DNA from 3 places in the Streptomyces sp. NPDC051677 genome. Region 3 is predicted to be linked to each of the others. Evidence: riboswitches for the same ligand, from Rfam matches in the RefSeq annotation. Region 3 holds a riboswitch; each other region holds the start of a gene.
What was found. A riboswitch is a leader RNA that binds a small molecule or an ion and turns the genes downstream of it on or off. The one in region 3 is predicted to bind S-adenosylmethionine.
Positions count from the first base shown of each region.

Region 1: it holds a riboswitch for S-adenosylmethionine, as region 3 does, so the genes downstream of both, thrC (threonine synthase) here and ACIBAF_RS00965 (aminotransferase class V-fold PLP-dependent enzyme) in region 3, are expected to answer to the same signal.
Region 2: it holds a riboswitch for S-adenosylmethionine, as region 3 does, so the genes downstream of both, ACIBAF_RS17085 (putative leader peptide) here and ACIBAF_RS00965 (aminotransferase class V-fold PLP-dependent enzyme) in region 3, are expected to answer to the same signal.

Region 1 is NZ_JBITCT010000083.1:16,632-22,730, reverse strand. It holds gene groL (chaperonin GroEL) at 1-496, opposite strand, end outside; gene ACIBAF_RS46320 (cold-shock protein) at 877-1,083, opposite strand; gene ACIBAF_RS46315 (MoaD/ThiS family protein) at 1,536-1,811, opposite strand; gene thrC (threonine synthase) at 1,866-3,161, opposite strand; SAM riboswitch class I at 3,180-3,365, opposite strand; gene ACIBAF_RS46305 (glucosyl-3-phosphoglycerate synthase) at 3,496-4,440, shown strand; gene ACIBAF_RS46300 (trehalose-6-phosphate synthase) at 4,524-5,936, shown strand; gene otsB (trehalose-phosphatase) at 5,971-6,099, opposite strand, start outside.
Region 2 is NZ_JBITCT010000012.1:227,145-233,243, reverse strand. It holds gene ACIBAF_RS17095 (NtaA/DmoA family FMN-dependent monooxygenase) at 1-604, shown strand, start outside; gene ACIBAF_RS17090 (DUF1684 domain-containing protein) at 686-1,510, shown strand; SAM riboswitch class IV at 1,599-1,712, shown strand; gene ACIBAF_RS17085 (putative leader peptide) at 1,747-1,863, shown strand; gene ACIBAF_RS17080 (ABC transporter substrate-binding protein) at 2,080-3,699, shown strand; gene ACIBAF_RS17075 (ABC transporter permease) at 3,703-4,662, shown strand; gene ACIBAF_RS17070 (ABC transporter permease) at 4,659-5,582, shown strand; gene ACIBAF_RS17065 (dipeptide ABC transporter ATP-binding protein) at 5,579-6,099, shown strand, end outside.
Region 3 is NZ_JBITCT010000001.1:208,893-214,991, reverse strand. It holds gene ACIBAF_RS00985 (c-type cytochrome) at 1-605, shown strand, start outside; gene ACIBAF_RS00980 (Rieske 2Fe-2S domain-containing protein) at 602-1,663, shown strand; gene ACIBAF_RS00975 (cytochrome bc complex cytochrome b subunit) at 1,660-3,297, shown strand; gene trpD (anthranilate phosphoribosyltransferase) at 3,440-4,504, shown strand; SAM riboswitch class IV at 4,579-4,695, shown strand; gene ACIBAF_RS00965 (aminotransferase class V-fold PLP-dependent enzyme) at 4,878-6,099, shown strand, end outside.

The sequences.
Region 1 (6,099 bases), on a different contig from region 3:
TGTCCATCGCCTCGGCGATGAGCTCGCCGATCTGGGTGTCGGCGGCGGAGATGGAGGCCGTGGAAGCGATCTGCTCCTTGGTCTCGACATCCTTCGCCTGCTCCAGCAGGGCGCCGGAGACGGCCTCGACGGCCTTCTCGATGCCGCGCTTGAGGGCCATCGGGTTGGCGCCGGCGGCTACGTTGCGCAGGCCTTCCTTGACCAGGGCCTGGGCGAGAACGGTCGCCGTGGTCGTACCGTCACCGGCGACGTCGTCCGTCTTCTTGGCGACTTCCTTGACCAGCTCGGCGCCGATCTTCTCGTACGGGTCCTCGAGCTCGATCTCCTTGGCGATGGAGACACCATCGTTGGTGATCGTGGGGGCGCCCCACTTCTTCTCGAGGACGACGTTGCGGCCCTTGGGGCCGAGCGTCACCTTCACGGCGTCCGCGAGCTGGTTCATGCCGCGCTCGAGGCCGCGCCGTGCCTCCTCGTCGAACGCGATGATCTTGGCCATGTGAAGTGGTCCTCCCGGACTGGGGTGGATTGCTCCGGACCGCGCTGGCGCCCGCGACGGACGGCTCGCCGGCCTCGTGGTTCCTTGCCCCACCTGGCCTGCGGGCCTCACCGACCCGGTCCTCGTTGTCACTCTCACCTTCAGAGTGCTAACGCCAATGATTAGCACTCGGCATGCGAGAGTGCAAGGTGCGCCCGCGAAGCGGGCTCGTTGAGGGGTGGTGGTCGGGTGACGGGTGGGCGCAAGCTCCTTGGGGGGATCCGCAGGTGAACAACGGTCCCGGACGCGACCGCCGGACACGACCGAAGGGCTCGTACCCCCAGGAGGTACGAGCCCTTCGATGACGTACAGAAGAACGACGCTGTCAGTCGGCGCGTGCTTCAGCCGGTCGCGAGACGGACCATGTCCGCCTGCGGCCCCTTCTGGCCCTGCGAGATCTCGAAATCGACCCGCTGACCCTCTTCCAGGGTGCGGTAGCCGTCCATCTGAATCGCGCTGTAGTGGACGAAAACATCCGCACCACCGTCGACCGCGATGAAGCCGTACCCCTTCTCCGCGTTGAACCACTTGACGGTGCCCTGAGCCATGCCTAACTCCCCTATTACTGGCCCTTGCACAGATCCACACTTCGCGGATCCGGGTCAGACCTCACCCCCCAGTTGGTTGGGGGCGTGCGCCGGAACGCGTCGACCGCGGCTGAATGTATCTGTCCAACTGCCGTCTGCAACAGGTCACTCGGACGAGAATTCTGGACGCACGGGATCCGGAATGTGGCGAGAATTCGCCAGAATTCAGGGCAAGTCGGGCCCTGCAAAAGCCACAAAAGCCACGAATGAGACGCGCACTTTGGCTGCTTCTCATCGGGCACTGGGCAGAAATGAAAGGCTCCGGTTCCATTGATCGGGACCCGGTTCCCCAACTGTACCGCGCTCAACCACACTGAATTGCCCCCTCCGCTTCTATCGCGGAGAGGGCAATTCGGTGAACGCTCGGTAATCGCTGTTACCGACGGTTACTACCGGCGGGTACTGACCGGCGGTCAGCCACCGGCGACGGCCGGGATGATCGAGACGCCGGCGCCGTCGGGGGTCGCCGTCTCCAGCCCCTGCTCGAAGCGGACGTCGTCGTCGTTCACGTACACGTTGACGAAGCGCCGCAGCTTGCCCTGGTCGTCCAGAACCCGGGCGGCGATCCCGTTGTGGTTCTTCTCCAGGTCCGCGATGACCTCGCCGAGGGTCCCTCCTTCGGCGGTCACCTCGGCCTGCCCGCCCGTGTAGGTACGCAGGATGGTGGGGATGCGGACGTTGACGCTCACGATGTGACCTCCGGTCGGGTAATCGGCTTGAGGGGCGCGCAGACGACGATGGCGCTACACGAGACCAGCTTCGCGGAACGACTCCAGGTTGGGCCGGATGGTCGCGGTGAGCCCCGTCCCCGCCACCGCGTCCAGCGTCTTCAGACCATCACCCGTGTTCAGCACGACCGTGGTCAGCGTCGGATCCAGCAGCCCGTTCTCGATCAGCTTCCGCGTCACCCCGACGGTCACCCCGCCGGCGGTCTCCGCGAAGATCCCCTCGGTCCGCGCGAGCAGCCGGATCGCGTCGACGATCTGCTCGTCGTCGACGTCCTCCACCGCCCCGCCCGTCCGCCGGGCGATGTCGAGGACGTACGGGCCGTCCGCCGGGTTGCCGATCGCCAGCGACTTGGCGATGGTGTTCGGCTTCTGCGGCCGGACGACGTCGTGCCCCGCCTTGTACGCGACGGACACCGGGCTGCACCCCTCCGCCTGCGCACCGAAGATCTTGTACGGCTTGTCCTCGACGAGCCCGAGCTTGATCAGCTCCTGCAGACCCTTGTCGATCTTCGTGAGCTGCGAGCCGGAGGCGATCGGCACGACCAGCTGGTCCGGCAGCCGCCAGCCGAGCTGCTCGCAGATCTCGTACGCCAGCGTCTTCGAACCCTCGGCGTAGTACGGCCGCAGGTTGACGTTGACGAAGCCCCAGCCCTCGCCCGCCGGGTCGCCGATGAGCTCGGAGCAGAAGCGGTTGACGTCGTCGTAGTTGCCCTCGATGCCGACGAGCTCGCCGCCGTAGACCGCGGCCATGACGACCTTGCCCTGCTCCAGGTCGTGCGGGATGAACACGCAGGAGCGGAAGCCGGCGCGGGCGGCGGCCGCGCCGACGGCGCCGGCCAGGTTGCCCGTGGAGGAGCAGGACAGGGTCGTGAAGTCGAAGGCACGGGCGGCCTCGATGGCCTGCGCGACGACGCGGTCCTTGAAGGAGTGCGTCGGGTTGCCGGAGTCGTCCTTGACGAAGAGCTTGCCGGCGTCGACGCCCAGTTCGCGGGCGAGGTTGTCGGCCTTGACGAGCTTGGTCCAGCCCGGGTTGATGTTCGGCTTGTCCGCCACGTCGGCCGGGACGGGCAGCAGCGGCGCATAGCGCCAGATGTTCGCGGGGCCCGCTTCGATGCGCTTGCGGAGCTCCTCCGTGTCGTAGGAGGAGAAGTCGTACGCGATCTCGAGCGGGCCGAAACACTCTTCGCAGGCGAAGAGCGGGCCGAGGGGCACCCGGTGACCGCACTCGCGGCAGCTCAACGCGGTGGCCGGACCGAGGTCGACAGCGGAGGCAGTGGAGTCCGTGGTGCTTGCAACAGTCTGCGCAGCCATGTGAGGCGAGGCCCTTTCTCCTCATCTTCCTCACGACGCATCTCGTCGTGAGACGGATTTGGCACCTTCCCAAGCCGGGAGCCTCGCGCGACGATCAGCAGTGATCCATCAACGATGATCAATCAGCAGTGATCGGTTACGAGACCGGCTGGAGGGTTGCCGGGGCTTCATCGGGCCGTATCCCTCTGCCCCTCTGGATGAGCGGTATTCGGTTGTGGACGCCCAGGACCCCCGACATGCGATGGTCACCAGCGTTGTTCAAGACTGTAACCGAAGGCCAGGACAGTTGAGATAGTCGTCCGAACCGCGAGACAACCGTGAGGAGCCGCAGACTGTGCTGGAAGAAGTCGAGCGCTGGCTGGCCACTCGCTCCTGGTCCGTGGCCGATCGCCCGCTGCACCGGATCCTGGCCGCGAAGCGGGCCACGAACCAGTCGGTGTCGGTGGTCCTGCCCGCGCTGAACGAGGAGGAGACGGTCGGCGACATCGTCGCCGTCATCCGCCACGATCTCATGCACCAGGTTCCGCTCGTCGACGAGATCGTCGTCGTCGACTCGGGGTCGACCGACCGTACGGCGGAGGTCGCGGCGGCGGCGGGCGCGCGGGTCGTGCACCGCGACGCGATCCTGCCCCGCATCCCCGCCGTGCCCGGCAAGGGCGAGGTGCTGTGGCGCTCGCTGCTGGTCACCACCGGGGACATCGTCTGTTTCATCGACGCGGACCTCAGGGAGTTCTCCTCGGACTTCGTCTCGGGGATCGTCGGCCCGCTGCTCACCGACCCGGACGTGGACCTGGTCAAGGGCATGTACGACCGTCCGCTCGCCGGCGCGGCGGGCCAGGGCGGCCGGGTGACCGAGCTGATGGCCCGCCCGCTGCTGAACATGCACTGGCCGCAGCTGGCCGGGTTCGTGCAGCCGCTCGGCGGCGAGTACGCGGCCCGCCGCAGCCTGCTGGAGCAGCTGCCCTTCCCCGTCGGGTACGGCGTGGAGCTGGGCATGCTGGTCGACGCCCTGCACCTGGTCGGGCTCGACGCCCTCGCGCAGGTGGACGTCGGTGTGCGAAAGCACCGCCACCAGGACGGGCAGGCCCTGGGCCGGATGGCGGCGGCGATCTACCGCACCGCGCAGCTGCGGCTGGCCCGCGGGCACATGATCCGCCCGGCCCTCACCCAGTTCGAGCGGAGCGGGGACGGCTTCGAGCCGCGCACGTACTCCGTGGACACCGAGGAACGGCCGCCGATGGCGGAGATCGTCGAGTACGCGACCCGCAAGGTCGCGTAACCCTCCGGACGGGCCGTATACGTCCCTCGCACGGTGCGCGACCGTACGTTTGAGCGTTTGTCGACCGGGCTAGGTTGTGGCGTATGGCTTCCACGCACGACATGGCTGCTCGGGGTGCTGAGGTGCTGGTCGCGTCCAACCGCGGTCCGGTCTCCTACGAGGTACGCGAGGACGGCTCGCTGCACGCGAAACGCGGGGGCGGCGGGCTGGTCTCCGGCCTGTCGGCCATCGGCCCCGACGCGGGCGCCCTCTGGGTGTGCGCGGCGCTGTCCGACGGCGACCGGGAGGCGGTCTCGCGCGGGGTCGGCGAGGAGGGCGTGCGGATGCTGCCCATCCCGGCCGACGTGCACGCCGACGCGTACAACGGCATCGCCAACTCGGTGCTCTGGTTCATCCACCACCTCCTCTACCAGACCCCGCTGGAGCCGGTCTTCGACGCGGAGTTCCGCCGCCAGTGGGCGTCGTACGAGGCCTACAACCGGGCGTTCGCCCAGGCGCTGGCCGAGGAGGCGGCGGACGGGGCGGCCGTCCTCGTCCAGGACTACCACCTGTGCCTGGTCCCCGGGATGCTGCGCGAGCTGCGCCCCGACCTGCGCATCGGTCACTTCTCGCACACCCCGTGGGCGCCGGTCGACTACTTCGGCCTGCTGCCCGGGGACATCCGCGAGCAGTTGTTGCAGGGCATGCTCGGCGCGGACCGCCTGGGCTTCCTCACCCGGCGCTGGGCGAACGCCTTCACCGCGTGCTGCACGGAGTTCGCCGGGGAACTGGGGAAGACGCAGATCGGCGTGCACGGTCTCGGCGCGGACGCCGACTTCCTGCGGGAGCGCTCGCACCGGGCGGACGTGGACGAACGCATGGCGGCCCTGCGCGAGGAGATCGGCGAGGGACGCAGGACGATCGTGCGGGTCGACCGCACCGAGCTGTCCAAGAACATCGTGCGCGGGCTCCTCGCCTACCGGCAGCTGCTCGACGACCACCCCGAGTGGCGCGAGCGGGTCGTCCACGTGGCCTTCGCCTACCCCTCCCGCCAGGACCTCGCCGTCTACCGCGACTACATGGCGGAGGTGCGGCGTCTGACGGAGGAGATCAACTCCGGCTACGGCACCGCCGGCTGGACGCCGGTCCTGCTGAACCTCGAGGACGACTTCGCCCGCTCCCTCGCCGCCTACCGCCTGGCCGACGTGGCGCTGGTGAACCCCATCCGGGACGGCATGAACCTGGTCGCCAAGGAGGTCCCGGTCGTCTCCGACCAGGGCTGCGCGCTGGTCCTGTCCCGGGAGGCGGGCGCGTACTGGGAGCTGGGCGAGGACGCGATCGTCGTCAACCCGTACGACGTCCTGGAAACCGCCCAGGCCCTGCACGAGGGCCTGACCATGAAGCCGGAGGAGCGCGCCGAGCGCACGAAACGCCTGTCGGCAGCAGCGACGGCGCTCCCCCCGGCCAAGTGGTTCCTCGACCAGCTGACCGCCCTGCGAGAGCTCCAGCCGACCTGAGCCGGCCGGCCTCTCCCCCGTGTCCGGGTGGACGTCAGGTGAGCCGAGCCGCCAGGTTCCGCAGTAGGTCCACGACGCCGGCCGGGCCGTCGACGACGAGGTCTGCGCGGTCCGTCAGTTCGGTCACCTCCGGGTTGCCGCTGCAGACCAGTAGGCCGGGGGC
Region 2 (6,099 bases), on a different contig from region 3:
GCGGGCGGTCGGGCGGCCCGACGACGACCTGCGGATCCTGCCGGGCACCGAGATCATCATCGGCGCCACCGAGGAGGAGGCCCAGGAGAAGAAGCGCTGGATCCGGCTCCAGCAGGTCACGCCCGCCACGGCGCTGGGGATCGCCGGACAGCTGTGGGGCATCGACCTGTCCGACCGCGACGCCGACGGGCCCCTGCCCAAGGAGAACCCGGTCGTCACGGAGAACGACGGCTCCTTCGGTGCCCGACGCACCGCCGACCCGCGCGGCATCGTGGCCGAATGGCGGGCGAAGGCGGAGGCGCACCGCTGGTCGCTGCGCGAGACCGTCATCGCGCTCGGCCCGCAGCGCGGGCACGTCGGCACCCCGTCCGGCCTGGCCGACAAGTTCGCCCATTTCGTGCGGCACGGCGCGATCGACGGCTTCAACGTCACGCCGTACCTCATCCCCGACGGCCTCGACGACATCGTCGACCTGCTCGTCCCGGAACTGCAGGAACGCGGCATCTACCGCACCGAATACACCGGCATCACCCTGCGCGAGAACCTCGGCCTGCGCGCACCCCTCACCCACCGGTCCGCACCGGACCGACGACAGGCGGGCTGAGCCCCCGAGCCGGCGCTTGTACACATGACTGACAAGAAGCATCCCCTGACCGAAGGCACCCCGGCACAAAGGAGATTCCCCATGACAACCGAGGCCACCACCACGGACCTCCACGCCTTCGCCGAGACCTGGCTGGAGTGGTACCGCGCCCAGGAGGCCCGGCTCGCCGCCCCGCACGGGTTCCTGGCGATCACCGGCCTGCACTGGCTCGACGACCGACCCCAGCGCTTCCCGGACGCGCCCGGCGCGTGGCGCACCGGCCCCGAAGGCATCGTCGTAGACCTCGACGAGGGCGAGGAGTTGGTCGTCGACGGGACGCCGGTGCGCGGCGAGCACCGCTTCGGCGTGCTGCCCGAGCGCGGCGGCGTCGACGCCGTCTGGGGAGACGCCGTCATCGAGGTCGCCAAGCGCGGCGGCCAGGACATCGTGCGCCCCCGGCACCCGGGCGCGCCGCTGCGCACGGCCTTCACCGGAACGCCCTCCTACGCCCCCGACCCGCGCTGGGCCGTGAGGGGCCGCTACATCCCCTTCGACACGCCACGACCGACCACCGTGGGCGCCGCGGTCGAGGGCCTTGAGCATGTCTACGACGCTCCGGGCAGGGTCGAGTTCGAGCTCGACGGGCACCCGCTGTCGCTGACCGCATTTCCCGGCCATGGTGCGGGTCGGCTGATGGTGCTGTTCACCGACGCGACCTCCGGGGTCACCACCTACGCCGCCAACCGGGCCCTGGCCGTCGATCCGCCCGCCGCCGACGGCACGGTCGTCCTGGACTTCAACCGCGCCGGCAACCTGCCGTGCGCCTACACTGACCTGGCCACCTGCCCGCTGCCCCCGGCCGAGAACCGGCTGCCGGTGGCGATCGAGGCCGGCCAGAAGATTCCCCGCGAGCGCGGCGGCTCCTGAGCTGGACGCACTCTCGCCCCGACTCCCCTTACACGGCGTCGTTTTGCGCCATTGACGTACGACAAGACCACTCCGTACGATCACGAACGGCATTGAGTGTCAGCGTCAAGCCCTGGCTCGCTGACCGGCAACCCTCCCGCGCGGTGGGGTGCTCCAGGTGAAAGCCCGGCGGGATCACCGACGATCTCCGCAAGCGCGTAGCCCCGTGACCGGGGCCGGATATGTGGAGGACCGATATGCGGCACGGTGGTGACCTCAGCGCCCGCTTCGCCGGCGCCACCGTGTTCTCCCGGCTCTCGCGTCGGCGCCACATCGACCTCCAGCGCTCGACCAGCTGTCTCTGTCAGGCCTGACGGGCCTTCCCTCCGCTGGTCGCCGTACGGCGCCTGTCGTCGCCGCACCCGCCTGCGCCTGATCTCCGTCTCTCTTTGATCCCCCCTTTTTCCTCTGATCCCGTCTTCACAACGCTCCCCCGGCACCGGCGTCGCGCCGGCCGGGGGCCGCACGCCCACGCACGGCCGTGCCCTGCACCGCACCCGTGCCTGGTGAACGAGTAGGAGAAGCCCTCCGTGACTACACTTCCCGATGTCAGAACCTCCCGGTGGGCGGCGCTGACCGCCCTTGTGACCACCAGTGTTCTGCTGACCGCCTGCGGCTCCGGCGGTGGTGATTTCGGCAGCGGCGCCGGTCAGCCCAAGTCCGGCGGCACCCTGACCTTCGCGGTGGGTTCGGACGCCGGCTGCGTGGATCCGCAGCAGGTCGGCAGCAACGAGAGCATCTACTCGGTGCGCCAGACCGCGGACTCCCTGACCGACCAGGACCCCGAGACCGGCAAGATCGTGCCGTGGCTGGCCAAGAGCTGGGACGTCAACTCCGACGCGACGGAGTTCACGTTCCATCTGCGCTCGGGTGTCACCTTCAGCGACGGCTCCAAGCTGACCGCGCAGGTGGTCAAGGACAACTTCGACGCGGTGCCGAAGCTCGGCGCCCTCGGGACTCTCGCTCAGGGGTACCTCAGCGGGGTCAAGAGCACCGCCGTGGTGGACCCACTCACCGTCAAAGTGACCTTCAAGCAGCCCAACGCGCAGTTCCTTCAGGCGACTTCGACCCACTTACTGGGCATCGAGTCGTCGGCAAGCATGCAGAAGACCCCGCAACAGAAGTGCAGCGAGGGCGTGATCGGGTCCGGGCCGTTCGTGCTGAAGCAGTACGTGCAGAACCAGTCGATCACCCTGACCAAGCGCACCGGCTATGACTGGGGATCCTCGCTGTGGTCCAAGAAGGGTGAGGCCTATCTGGACAAGCTGGTGTTCAAGGTCGTGCCGGAGGCGGGGGTGCGGGCCGGCAGTCTCCAGTCCGGGCAGGTGGACGCGATCAGCAGCGTCGGCAAGGCCAACGAGGCGGCGCTCAAGGGTGGCCAGGTCACCCTCCTGCGCCGAGCCAACCCGGGCGTGGTGTTCGGGCTGGGGATCAACAACTCGCGGCCCCTCCTGAAGGACGTGAAGGTGCGCCAGGCGATCCTCGCCGCCGTCGACCGCAAGCAGATCGCCGACACCGTGTTCCCGACCGGCACCCAGCCGGCGACCAGCATCCTGGCGCACACCACACCCGACTACACCGACCTCTCCTCCGGCCTCGCCTTCGACGCGGCCAAGGCGAAGGCCCTGCTGGACGCGGCCGGCTGGAAGGCGGGCAGCGACGGAATCCGCGCCAGGGACGGCAAGAAGCTGAGCCTGACCATCAGCTGGTTCCCCAACGCCGCCACCAACCAGCCGGCACTGGAGCTCGTCCAGCAGCAGCTGAAAACCGTCGGGATCGACGTGGCGCTCAAGCAGGGCCAGGTCAGCCAGTTCGCCACCACGCTCCAGGGCGGTGACTTCGACCTGGTGTGGGGCAACGTGACCCGCTCGGACCCGGACATCCTGCGCAGCTCCTTCTCCACGCAGCTGGCCAACTTCTACCGTCTGCCCGCCAGTTCCCTCGACACCGCGCTGTCCGGGCAGGCCGCGACCACGGACCCGGCGAAGCGCAGGCAGCTGGTGGACGAGGCGCAGAAGCTGATCGTGCAGAACGCCTACAACGTGCCGGTGGTGGAGCTCCAGACCCAGCTGGCCGTGACGAAGAAGGTGCACGACCTCGCCTTCGACTCGGGCAGCCGCATCCAGTTGCACGACACCTGGATCGGCTAGTGCATGCGCCGCTATGTGATCAAGCGACTGGCGCAGGCGGTCGGGGTGCTGTGGGCGGCGTACACGGTGTCGTTCCTGGTACTGAACTGGCTGCCCGGGGACCCGGTCACCGCGATGGCCGGCGCCGGGATGGACTCGGGTCAGGTCGATCCTGCCCGGCTCGCCGCGCTGCGGCACGAGTACGGCTTCGACAAACCCGTGCTCGTGCAGTACGCCGACTACCTGGGCCGGGCGGTGGGTGGGGACTTCGGCGACGCGGTCTCCACGGGCCGACCGGTGACCTCCACACTGGCCGACGCACTGCCGCAGACCCTCCAACTGACCGGTGCCGCACTGCTGTTGGCGGTCGTGCTCGGCGGCGGTCTGGCGGTGCTGGCGACCTACACCGCGCAGCGCTGGCTGCGTCAGCTGCTGCTGTCGCTGCCGCCCCTGGGGGTGTCCGTCCCGACGTTCTGGGTGGGGCTGCTGCTCGTCGAGGCGTTCTCTTTCCGGCTGCACTGGTTCCCCGCGTTCGGCAACGACGGCCTGAAGGGGCTGGTGCTGCCGGCCCTGACGCTGGCGGTGCCGACCGGTGCGCAGATCGCGCAGGTGCTGGCCAAGAGCCTGCTCACCGCACTGGACCAGGCGTATGTGGAGACCGCCCGGGCCAAGGGCGCCGGCCGGTGGCGGGTCCATCTGCGGCACGCGCTGCGCAACGCGTCCCTGCCGGCGCTGACGGTCGTCGGCCTGCTGGTGGGGCAGCTGATCGCCGGTTCGGTCGTCGTCGAGACGGTGTTCTCCCGCGACGGCCTCGGCCGCGTCACCGCGGCGGCGGTCACGGCCCAGGACATCCCGCTGGTCCAGGGGGTGGTGGTGTTCGGGGCACTGATCTTCGTGACGACGAACCTGGTCATCGACCTGGTCTATCCACTCCTCGACCCCCGGATCGTGATGGCCTCGGACAGAAAGGCGGCCCTCGCATGAGCCAGAGCCTTGTCGACGACCCCGCCGAAGCGGCACTGGGACCGGCCCGCCCGGTCGCGGCGGGGCCGGAGCCTGATCCTGGGCGCCGCGTGGACGTACGGCGGCTGCTGCGGTTCGTGGTGCGCCGCCCGGGGCTGCTGCTGTCGGTGGTCGTCCTCGTGCTGGTGGTGCTGGCCTCGTTCTGGCCCGACCTGTTCACCTCGCAGGACCCGCTGAAGGGCGTGCCGGCGCAGAACTTCCGCGGCCCGAGCGGCAGTCACTGGTTCGGCACCGACGAGTTGGGCCGCGATATGTTCTCCCGGGTCGTCCACGGCGCCCAGCTGTCCCTGAAGGCAACGCTGATCGCCGTGCTGGTCGCGTTCGTGGTCGGCGGGCTGCTGGGGGTGGTCGCCGGGTTCGTGGGCCGCTGGGTGGACGACGTGCTGATGCGCTTCGTCGACGTGCTGCTGTCCATCCCTGCGCTGTTCATGTCTTTGGCCCTGGTCACCGCGTTGGGCTACGGCACGGTGAAGGTGGCGGTCGCGGTCGGCATCGCCAGTGTGGCCGCGTTCGCCCGGGTGGCGCGCTCGGAGGTGCTGCGGGTACGGCAGGCCGTCTTCGTCGAGGCCTCACGCGCCAGCGGAGCGCGCTGGTACTCGGTGCTGGGCCGGCATGTGCTGCCCAATGCGGCGGGCCCGGTGATCGTGCTGGCCACGCTGGACTTCGGCTCCTCGATCCTGGCCGTGTCGGCGCTGAGCTTCCTCGGCTACGGGGCGCCCCCGCCGGCCCCGGAGTGGGGCACGTTGATCTCCGACGGCCGCAACTACCTCGCCAACGCCTGGTGGCTGACCGCACTGCCCGGGCTGGCGATCGCCGCGACCGTGCTGGCCACCAACCGCATCGCCCGGGCGCTGGACGGCGAATGGTCCCGGCAGCGATGACCGACGAACGTGAGAACGGTGAGGACGTGGGCACAGCCCCGCTGGAGAGCACACCAGTGCTGGAGATACGCGGCCTGTCGGTGTCGTACCGCACCCGGGGCGGCACGGTCGAGGCCGTCCGGGGCGTGGACCTCGACGTGTGGCCGGGACAGGTGACGGCGGTGGTCGGCGAGTCCGGCTCCGGCAAGAGCACGACCGCGCACGCGATCACTCGGCTCCTGTCGGCGAATGGCAGCATCGACGCGGGCACCGTCCGCTTCGGCCGGCACGACCTGGCAACCCTGTCGGAGGCGGAACTGCGCACCGTACGCGGGGCGCGGATCGGACTGATCCCCCAGGATCCGACGGTCTCCCTCAACCCGGTCAAGCGCATCGGCGACCAGGTCGCCGAAGTGCTGCTCATCCACGGTCTGGCGACCCGTCGCTCGGCCCCCGCAGAGGCGATCGCCGTCCTGGACCGGGCCGGGCTGCCCGACGCGGCCGTCCGGGCCCGGCAGTACCCGCACGAACTGTCCGG
Region 3 (6,099 bases):
GCAGCTCCGACGGTCCGAGCCTGGTCGGCGTGGGCGCCGCGGCCGTCGACTTCCAGGTCGGCACCGGCCGCATGCCGGCGGCGACCTCCCAGGGCGCCCAGGTGCCGAAGAAGAAGGTCATCTACACGCAGGCCGAGATCGACCAGCTCGCCGCGTTCATCTCCTCCCTCGGCGCCGGCCCGTCCGTCCCGACCGAGGCCGAGTACGGCCCGGAGGGCGCGGACATCGCCAAGGGCGGCGAGCTGTTCCGCACCAACTGCGCGCAGTGCCACAACTTCACCGGCAAGGGCGGCGCCCTCACCAAGGGCAAGTTCGCTCCGACCCTTGAGGACGTGGACCCGAAGCACATCTACGAGGCCATGCAGACCGGCCCGCAGAACATGCCCTCCTTCCCCGACACCACCCTGTCGGAGCAGAACAAGAAGGACATCATCGCGTACCTGCACGCGGTCAACAGCGACGAGACGAACAACCCCGGTGGTCTGGAGCTGGGCGGCCTCGGGCCGGTCAGTGAGGGCCTGTTCGCCTGGATCTTCGGTCTCGGCGCCCTGATCGCGGTCGCCGTCTGGGTCGCCGCTCGGACCGCAAAGGCCAAGAAGTCATGAGTAGCCAAGACATTCCAGAAGAGAACCTGCCCGCTGAGCAGGGCCACGCGCACGGTACGGCGGTAGGCGTCGCGGACGAGAAGAACCCGTTCGCCGACCCCGGCCTGCCGCCCCACGAGCACCGCGTCCAGGACATCGACGAGCGGGCCGCCAAGCGGTCCGAGCGTGCCGTCGCCTTCCTGTTCACGCTGTCGATGCTCGCCACGGTCGGCTTCATCGCCTCGTACGTGACGATCCCGGCCGACAAGTCGATCTTCGTGTTCCCGATCGGTCACCTCAGCGCGCTGAACTTCGCGCTGGGTCTGACGCTGGGCACGGCGCTGTTCACCATCGGCGCCGGCGCGGTCCACTGGGCCCGCACCCTGATGTCGGACGTGGAGGTCGCCGACGAGCGGCACGCGATCGCGGCCGACCCCGAGGTCCGCGCGAAGGTCCACGCGGACTTCAAGCAGGGCGCCAAGGAGTCCGCGCTCGGCCGTCGCAAGCTGATCCGCAACACGCTGTTCGGAGCGGTCGCCCTGGTGCCGCTCTCCGGTGTCGTGCTGCTGCGCGACCTCGGCCCGCTGCCCGAGGACAAGCTGCGGCACACGCTGTGGGCCAAGGGCAAGCTGCTCGTCAACATGAACACGAACGAGCCGCTGCGTCCCTCGGACGTCGCCGTCGGTTCGCTCACCTTCGCCAAGCCCGAGGGCCTGGAGGAGCACGACGAGGATTTCCAGAACGAGATCGCCAAGGCGGCCCTGATGATCGTCCGGCTGCAGCCGGACAACATCAAGGACAAGCGCGAGCTCGAGTGGTCGCACGAGGGCATCGTGGCGTACTCGAAGATCTGCACCCACGTGGGTTGCCCGATCTCCCTGTACGAGCAGCAGACGCACCACGTGCTGTGCCCCTGCCACCAGTCCACCTTCGACCTCTCCGACGGTGCCCGAGTGATCTTCGGCCCCGCCGGTCACGCCCTGCCGCAGCTGCGCATCGGTGTGAACGACGAGGGCTACCTCGAGGCGCTCGGCGACTTCGAAGAGCCCGTCGGTCCTGCTTTCTGGGAGCGCGGATGAGCACCACAGAGACCACCGAGACCCGCGCACGCGGGAAGGCCCCGGCCGGCGAGCGCGTCGCCGACTGGGCCGACGGCCGGCTCGGGATCTACTCCCTGGCCAAGGCCAACATGCGCAAGATCTTCCCCGACCACTGGTCGTTCATGTTGGGCGAAGTGTGCCTGTACAGCTTCATCATCATCATCCTGACGGGTGTGTATCTGACGCTGTTCTTCCACCCGTCGATGAACGAGGTGGAGTACCACGGCAGTTACGTCCCGCTCCAGGGACAGCTGATGTCCGAGGCGTTCAGCTCGACCCTGCACATCTCCTTCGACGTGCGCGGCGGTCTGCTCATCCGGCAGATCCACCACTGGGCGGCGCTGATCTTCCTCGCCGGCATGTTCGTGCACATGATGCGCGTGTTCTTCACGGGTGCGTTCCGCAAGCCGCGTGAGATCAACTGGCTGTTCGGCTTCCTGCTGTTCGTCCTGGGCATGTTCACCGGCTTCACCGGTTACTCGCTCCCGGACGACCTGCTCTCCGGCACCGGTGTCCGCTTCACCCAGGGCGCCATCCTGTCGATGCCGATCGTCGGCACGTACATCTCGATGTTCCTGTTCGGCGGGGAGTTCCCGGGCCACGACTTCGTGGCGCGGTTCTACTCGATCCACATCCTGCTGCTGCCGGGCATCATGCTCGGCCTGGTGGTCGGCCACCTGATCCTGGTCTTCTACCACAAGCACACGCAGTTCGCGGGCCCCGGCAAGAGCAACAAGAACGTCGTCGGCATGCCGCTGCTGCCGGTGTACATGGCCAAGGCCGGAGGCTTCTTCTTCCTGGTCTTCGGCGTCATCGCGGCCATCGCGGCGATCGCGCAGATCAACCCGATCTGGGCCATGGGCCCCTACCGTCCGGACCAGGTGTCGACCGGCGCCCAGCCCGACTGGTACATGGGCTTCGCCGAGGGTCTGATCCGGTTCATGCCGGGCTGGGAGATCAACCTCTGGGGTCACACGCTCGTCCTGGGCGTCTTCATCCCGCTGGTCCTCTTCGGCGTGGTCCTCGGCGCGATGGCGGCCTACCCGTTCATCGAGTCCTGGATCACCGGCGACAAGCGCGAGCACCACATCCTGGACCGCCCGCGCAACGCGCCGACCCGTACGGCGCTGGGCGTCGCCTGGGTCACGATGTACATGATCACGCTGGTCGGCGGTGGCAACGACCTGTGGGCCACCCACTTCCACCTGTCGATCAACTCGATCACCTGGTTCGTCCGGATCTTCTTCTTCGTCGGACCGGTCATCGCGTACATCCTCACCAAGCGGATCTGCCTCGGTCTGCAGCGTCGCGACCACGACAAGGTGCTGCACGGTCGCGAGACCGGCACCATCAAGCGGCTGCCGCACGGTGAGTTCATCGAGATCCACGAGCCGCTCAGCCAGGAGCAGCTGCACACCCTCACCGCGCACGAGCAGTACGCGCCGGCCGCGATCGGCGCGACCGTCGACGAGAACGGCGTCGAGCGCAAGGTGAAGGGCTCGGAGAAGCTCCGCGCCAAGATCAGCAACGCGTACTTCGGCGAGGACCAGCAGATCCCGAAGCCGACTGTCGAGGAGTACAAGGAGATCACGAGCGGCCACGGCCACCACTGATCCCAGGCGTCGCCACGCCACCTGCAAAGGGCCCCGTCCGGTCTTCGGACGGGGCCCTTTGCCGCGCCCACGGGCTGGATAGGGTGGGGTTCACATGGGTCCGGACGACCCACGCGACGCACGACGACACACAGGAGCGGCTATGAGCGCTGTGACCCCCGCTGGAGGCGACACCGCGGCGGGCCGTTCCTGGCCCGAGGTGCTGAACGGCCTGCTGTACGGCCAGGACCAGGGCGCCGACGCCACGTTCTGGGCGCTGGACCGGATCATGCGCGGTGAGGCGACCGACGCGCAGATCGCCGGGTTCGTGGTGGCGCTGCGGGCCAAGGGCGAGACCGTCGAGGAGATCAACGGGCTCGTGCGGGCGATGTACGAGCACGCCAACCTGATCGAGGTCCCGGGCCGGACCGTCGACATCGTCGGCACGGGCGGCGACGGCGCGAAGACGGTCAACATCTCCACGATGTCGGCGATCGTCGTGGCCGGCGCGGGCGCCACGGTGGTCAAGCACGGCAACCGGGCCGCGTCCTCCGCGTCCGGCGCCTCGGACGTCCTGGAGAAGCTCGGCGTCAATCTGGAGCTGACCCCGGCGCGGGTGGCGCAGGTGGCCCAGGAGGCCGGCATCACCTTCTGCTTCGCGATCAAGTTCCATCCGGCGCTGCGTCATGTGGGCGCGGCCCGCGGCCAGTTGGGCATCCGCACGGTGTTCAACGTGCTCGGCCCGCTGACCAACCCCGCGCAGGTGCGCAGCCAGGCGGTCGGGGTGGCGGACCCGCGCATGGCGCCGGTCGTCGCGGGCGTCTTCGCCGAGCGCGGCAACTCCTCGCTGGTCTTCCGGGGCGACGACGGCCTGGACGAGCTGACCACGACGGCCACGTCCCATGTGTGGGTCGTACGCGACGGCAAGGTCTCCGAGGAGACCTTCGACCCGCGGGACGTCGGCCTCGACCTGGTCCCGGTGGAGGCGCTGCGGGGCGGGGACCCCTCGTACAACGCGGAGGTGGCCCGCCGCCTCCTGGAGGGTGAGAGGGGCCCGGTGCGGGACGCCGTGCTGCTGAACTCGGCGGCGGCGCTGGTCGCCCTCGACCCGGGCGCCGGGCCGCTGGCCGAGCAGATCCGGGCCGGCATGGACCGGGCGGCCGAGTCGATCGACTCCGGTGCCGCCAAGCGGTCCCTGGAGCGCTGGGTGGCCGCCAGCAACGCGTAGCCGTCGGTGACGCGGTCCCGCGATCCGGACACGGGTTGCGGGACCGCGATCACGTCACGTACGTTCTTGTACCAGGTCATGAGTGACAGTCATGAGGCCCCGGCCGACTGTCCGGCAACCCTCCTTCCGTGGCGGGGTGCCCCGGGTGAAGACCAGGCCGTAGGCAATGAGGTCTACGGCAAGCGCGGGCCCCTCACGCTCCTTCGAGCGAGCACAGCCCAGGGGTCCTGGGTCGTACGAGGGAGTCTTCCGTGAGCAAGCGAATGCGATAGGGCGTAGAGCCCCGCCTCCGCATCCCCCTTTCACCTTCCTCCGTGCTTGAGCCGTACCCGCTCGCACGGCGGTTCCCCCTTGCCTCTCACGGGAGTTCGCCATGTCCGTCTCCACCGCTGCCGCCGCCCAGACCCTTCGCACCGGCCTTCCGGGCGCTCTGCCCGTTCTCGGCCGGGATGTCACCGTCCCGCTCGTCACCGGCGGCGAGGTCGCCTACGCGGCGCTCGACTACGCGGCCAGCGCCCCGGCCCTCCAGCGCGTCTGGGACGACGTGGCGGCCTACGCCCCGTACTACGGCAGCGTCCACCGCGGCGCCGGCTACCTCTCCCAGCTCTCCACGGACCTCTTCGAGAACGCCCGCAGGACGGTCGCCGAGTTCCTCGACTGCCGCGCCGACGACCAGCTGATCTTCACCCGGTCCACGACGGACTCCCTCAACCTGCTGGCGCGGGCGCTCCCGGCCGACTGCCAGGTCTTCGTCTTCGAGACCGAGCACCACGCCTCGCTGCTGCCCTGGCAGGACGACCGCGTCACTTACCTCGACGCCCCGCGCACCCCGCGCCAGGCCGTCGAGACCCTGGAGCGCGCCCTCGCCGACCGGACGGTGTCCCATGAAGGGGAGCACGGCCCGGCCCTGGTGTGCGTCACCGGCGCCTCGAACGTCACCGGCGAGCTGTGGCCCGTCCGTGAGCTCGCGGCGGCGGCCCACGCCCACGGCGCCCGCATCGTCCTGGACGCCGCCCAGCTGGCCCCGCACCACCCGGTGTCGGTGCGGGACCTCGACGTCGACTGGGTCGCCTTCTCCGGCCACAAGCTGTACGCGCCCTTCGGCTCCGGCGTCCTGGCCGGCCGCGCCGACTGGCTTCTCGCGGCCGACCCGTACCTCGCGGGCGGCGGCGCCAGCCGCAAGGTCGCCCGGCGCGAGGACGGGGGAGTGGACGTGCAGTGGCACGAGAGCGCCGCCCGTCACGAGGCCGGTTCCCCGAACGTGATCGGCGCCTACTCCATCGCCTCGGCCTGCAAGGCGCTGACGGAGGCGGGCTTCGACACGCTGGTGGCCCGCGAGCAGTACCTGATCGAGAAGGTGCGGACGGGGCTGGCCGAGCTGCCGGAGGTCCGGATCCTCTCCCTCTTCGGCGACGACGCCCCGCGGGTCGGCGTGATCTCCTTCGTCGTCGAGGGCTGGAACAGCTCCCACTTCGCCGCCGCCCTCTCCGCCGAGTACGGCATCGGCGTCCGCGACGGCCTCTTCTGCGCCCACCCGCTGCTGCGCACCCTGCTCGGCAGCGACCCGCAGAGCCAGGGCGAGTGCGGCGCCCCCG